DNA from 2 places in the Paenibacillus sp. Marseille-Q7038 genome. Region 1 is predicted to be linked to the other one. Evidence: predicted binding sites of a transcription regulator. Region 1 holds the regulator's gene; the other holds the start of a gene.
The links. Region 1 encodes CtsR, which represses protease genes until heat stress. Its sites were predicted from a motif close to ATGGTCAATAAAGGTCAAACA; they were not measured.
Positions count from the first base shown of each region.

Region 2: a site for CtsR is predicted at 1,429-1,449, ahead of clpP (ATP-dependent Clp endopeptidase proteolytic subunit ClpP). Genes of this name have one in related genera too.

Region 1 covers NZ_CBCOOM010000002.1:926,800-929,004, reverse strand. The annotation lists gene ACWPWY_RS21385 (UvrB/UvrC motif-containing protein) at 1-521, opposite strand, end outside; gene ACWPWY_RS21380 (CtsR family transcriptional regulator) at 574-1,035, opposite strand; partial or broken gene ACWPWY_RS21375 (GNAT family N-acetyltransferase) at 1,445-2,205, opposite strand, start outside.
Region 2 covers NZ_CBCOOM010000002.1:241,477-243,681, reverse strand. The annotation lists gene ACWPWY_RS18285 (SIMPL domain-containing protein) at 1-641, shown strand, start outside; gene clpP (ATP-dependent Clp endopeptidase proteolytic subunit ClpP) at 726-1,322, opposite strand; tRNA gene ACWPWY_RS18275 (tRNA-Arg) at 1,516-1,590, opposite strand; gene ACWPWY_RS18270 (sugar-binding transcriptional regulator) at 1,892-2,205, shown strand, end outside.

The DNA.
Region 1 (2,205 bases):
TACTCTTCCGCTATTTCTCTTTCCAGTTCACGAATCTGGTCACGTAATTCAGCAGCAGACTCAAATTCCTGTAGGTTAATTTGTTCTTGAAGTTCTTTTTTAAGTTCATCCACTCTTCGTCTTAAATGAATCTTTCCTCCAGCACGAACAGGAACTTTACCCACATGAGTTGTATTTCCATGAACGCGCTTTAAGAGAGGATCTAAACGATTAGAAAAATACTTATAGCATGAACTGCAACCAAATCGATTGAGCTTGCTAAACTGCTGCATCGTCATTCCGCATTCCTTACACTGAAGTGTCTCGGGTGCAGGTGTTCCAGCTGTTTTATATTTCCCAGATTCAAAATCCATAAGGCCTGAAAGGAGTCCATGGATCGAGAACCCATTAGAGATACCGGATAGATGATCTCCTTTTTCTCTTGCGCAGCTTTCACAAATATGGAATTCCGTCTTCTCGCCATTTACAATCTTCGTAAAATGAAGAGTAGCCGGACGTTCATTACATTCTTGACAAAGCATACCGCATACCTCCTTTATTCGTTCCTAACGGATAAATACAATGGCATTCAACCTACTTACCGAGGAGCGAAATTAACATTGCCTTTAACATACGAGCACGGATTTGATCACGATAGGGAAGCTTTATGAATAATACTTCTCTAGACATCGCTGCTTTGATTAAAGCAGCTTCTCGGCAGTTAAGAAATTTAGCTTCTTCTAACTGGTAGATAAGACCTTCTGCAGATGCCTGGTTGATTTCATCCCCAATATGCTGATGGAAATGTCCTCCTAGCACAGAGTGTGCAGGGAGTTCTACTCGCTGTATCCGTATATATCCACCACCACCGCGCTTACTCTCTACAAGATAACCTTTTTCAAGAGTAAAACGAGTACTAATTACATAGTTAATCTGGGATGGCACACAGGAGAATTTATCTGCAAGATCATTTCTCTGAATTTCAATCATTCCATCAGAGCTATCCTGCAAAATATTTTTCAGATATTGTTCGATAATATCAGAAATATTACGCATTCTCATCCCCCACTGTATAAAACCGGTAAGCTAATCACATGCATACATTCGAATTTATCCAGAAAGAGGCAACTACAATAATTACCCATCTTACTTAGCTGGCGAACCTCTTTGGCTTAAATGAATGCTCTCTTTTATAAACAACCACTTAAAATGTCTAAATACCCATTCTGTGTGAAATTTATAAATAAGCTTGAATTAACTTACTACATAATAATATTAGTATAACCAACAATTTAAATTCTGATCTTTGTTGACTTTGACTTTCTTTGACTTTGTCTCCATTATAACATACTGTACAGAAATCTCAAGTAAGATTCCCTTTTCATTTTTCACATATTTACATAAATTATTCGCTTTAAGAAAAAACTCTCCTGATCGAAGCCAGAAGAGCAGTTCTTATATGTTATTAGAAAAAGTCCATTAATAAGGTTTGTGCTTGGGGAATGAGCTTTTCAAGTTCTTTTGCCTTTTGGGATTGCCCTTTTAGCTTCTGTATGTGAAACAATGCCACCGGACGCTTATATCCCAGAAAAAGAGCAGTCCAAACTTGAATATCTGCTATTAAATCTGGTCGAATCTCTTCTTTTTCTTCCATTACCTTTGTTACCTTCGCTTGACCTTGTTCATTAATAGATATTTTCCACAACCCAGCATTCCATGAAGCGGCTGCATCATCAATTTGTATCGTTAATTCTGATCTATTGCCAGCTTCAAACGTATACTGTTGTAAAAAAGAATCTATATCCACAATACGAGCCATAAAATAAGGAATTGTTTCTTGGATTACCCGCGGATCTGGGAGCATATAAGGTAGATTATCATCAACTGGAACCATGGTTAACTTTACTTGCTCAATACGAGAGTCGTGATTCGAGAAAAAAGTCCATAATGCTTTCCGCGCTTCTTCATTCAAATAAACAAATTCATTACATACAAGCATTTTATCTTTTAATTCATATAACACATAGCCTTGTGGCTCTCCATCAAGAGAATAATAGACAGCACTATATTTGGTATGATCTAAGACTGTATACTTCCACCATTCTTCATCTCGAACAAGAGTACCCTGATAGCAGCTTGCAAAAGACTGATACAATTTATTCAGAATAGAGATATCCTTAATATCCCTTACTACCTTACCTGGGTACTCTATTTTAGGAGGAAACT
Region 2 (2,205 bases), 690 kb from region 1:
TTCAGAATGTAGTATCTGTCGTAGGGAAAGGTGAAATTTCGGTAAAGCCGGACATTGCCTATCTTTATATTGGTGTTAATACAGAAGGTAAAACAGCAGTTGAAGCTCAAAAAGCAAATGCTAAAAAGATGCAAAGCTTAACCAACTTACTTAAAAAGACATGGAAGCTGGAGAGCAAAGACATACAAACGAATCAGTTTTATGTACAGCCTGATTACACATATAGTGAAAAAGAAGGACGAAAACTAAAAGGGTATTCTGCTTCACATTCTCTGAAAATCAGCTATCGTAATCTCGACAAGGTAGGAGAACTGCTGGATTCCGCTGCTAAAGCAGGTGTTAATCAGATCGACAATATTCAGTTTTCTATTGAGAACAGAGACGCTTTCGAAACAGCTGTAATCGAAAAAGCGATGGCTAATGCCAATTTGAAGGCAGGAGCCATCGCGAAAGTTGCAGGACGCAGTTTAGGAATTGTTCTGAGTGTGAGTCAAGGGAATGTGGCGGAACCGCTTCGTTACTACGAACAGTATAATATGAAAGTGGAAACAGAAGACAGTACTGCTGATCATTCATCCTCGGTTGAAACGGGGGAAATTAAACTGACTACAGAACTTACAGTCCATTATCAACTTAACTAGTTCTGAATGGAGAGAAGAGCAGTTTAGCAGTCATAAATAAAAGCCGCAGTCCCTAGAGGACTGCGGCTTTATTCATTTCTATATTTAGATCCCTTGCGGTGGAGTTGAGGAAATAACTTTATCAACAAGTCCGTAAGCTTGAGCTTCTTCTGCACTCATGAAGTTATCGCGATCTGTGTCTTTCTCAATACGTTCAATCGGTTGACCTGTACGTTCAGCCAAGATTTTGTTGAGTTTATCACGCATTTTGAGAATGCGGCGAGCACGAATTTCAATATCTGTCGCTTGACCTTGCGCACCACCCAAAGGTTGGTGAATCATGATTTCGCTGTTTGGAAGTGCAAAACGTTTCCCTTTTGCACCGGCATTGAGCAAGAATGCACCCATAGAAGCTGCCATACCCATGCAAATTGTCGATACATCTGGTTTGATGAATTGCATGGTGTCATATATCGCCATACCCGCTGTAATAGAACCGCCTGGGCTGTTAATGTATAGGTGAATGTCTTTTTCTGGATCTTCCGCAGTGAGGAACAACATTTGAGCGATGATAGAATTGGCTACTACATCGTTTACGTCGCTTCCCAGAAAAATAATCCGATCTTTCAATAGTCTGGAGTAAATGTCATAAGCGCGTTCACCGCGATTGGTTTGTTCTACGACCATAGGAATGTAACTCACGTGAAAAACCTCCTTAGGAATTTAGGTTTAGAGTTTATATTTAGACGTTTAACAGCATCTATATCTACGTTTCCGTATTAACCACATCATAAACAAATCAAAACAAAAAGTCAAAGAAAGTCAAACTATTTCGATAAAAAAAGAAACCTATTCGGTTTCATCGGTTAAGTGTATAACAAGCTGTTAAAAATAATGGCGCGCCCGCGAGGAATCGAACCTCGATCTCAGGCTCCGGAGGCCTACGTCATATCCGTTGGACCACGGGCGCACAAGTGTGACAGCAATATTGATTATATCTGATCGCCATTAAAAATGCAAGAAAGTTTAGTGGAGGTGTTTGATGTTCCATAAGAATGTGCAGACTACATTAATAGTGCGTTCAAAAGTAATATTTTATTTATAGGTAAGCAGGGTGCATAAATGAACGCTCCTTTGCGAAATATACTTCTGACCACTTGCATACCAGGGTAGATTTAGGTAAAATAAACGTGGGACTTAAAAAGTTAACCCCGGGACAATTTTAGTCCATATTAGAGGCCGGAATGAAGGAGTTTGCGGAAGTGGAAAGTATGCGAACGATTTTAGAAGTGCAGAAGCAACTTCTACCTGATCTCATGGACGTAATGAAGAAGAGATATACCATTCTGCGCCAAATCATGATTTCGGATGTAATCGGACGAAGAACGCTTGCCCACTCTCTGGATATGACGGAGCGTGTACTTAGATCGGAGACAGACTTGCTTAAATCCCAAGGACTGATTGAGATCGAGAGTATGGGCATGAGAATAAGCGAGTCCGGCGAGCAGTTGCTTGCAATGTTAGAACCTATGGCCAATGAATTATTTGGGCTGTCGGAGATGGAAGAGTTAATCGAGAAAACGTA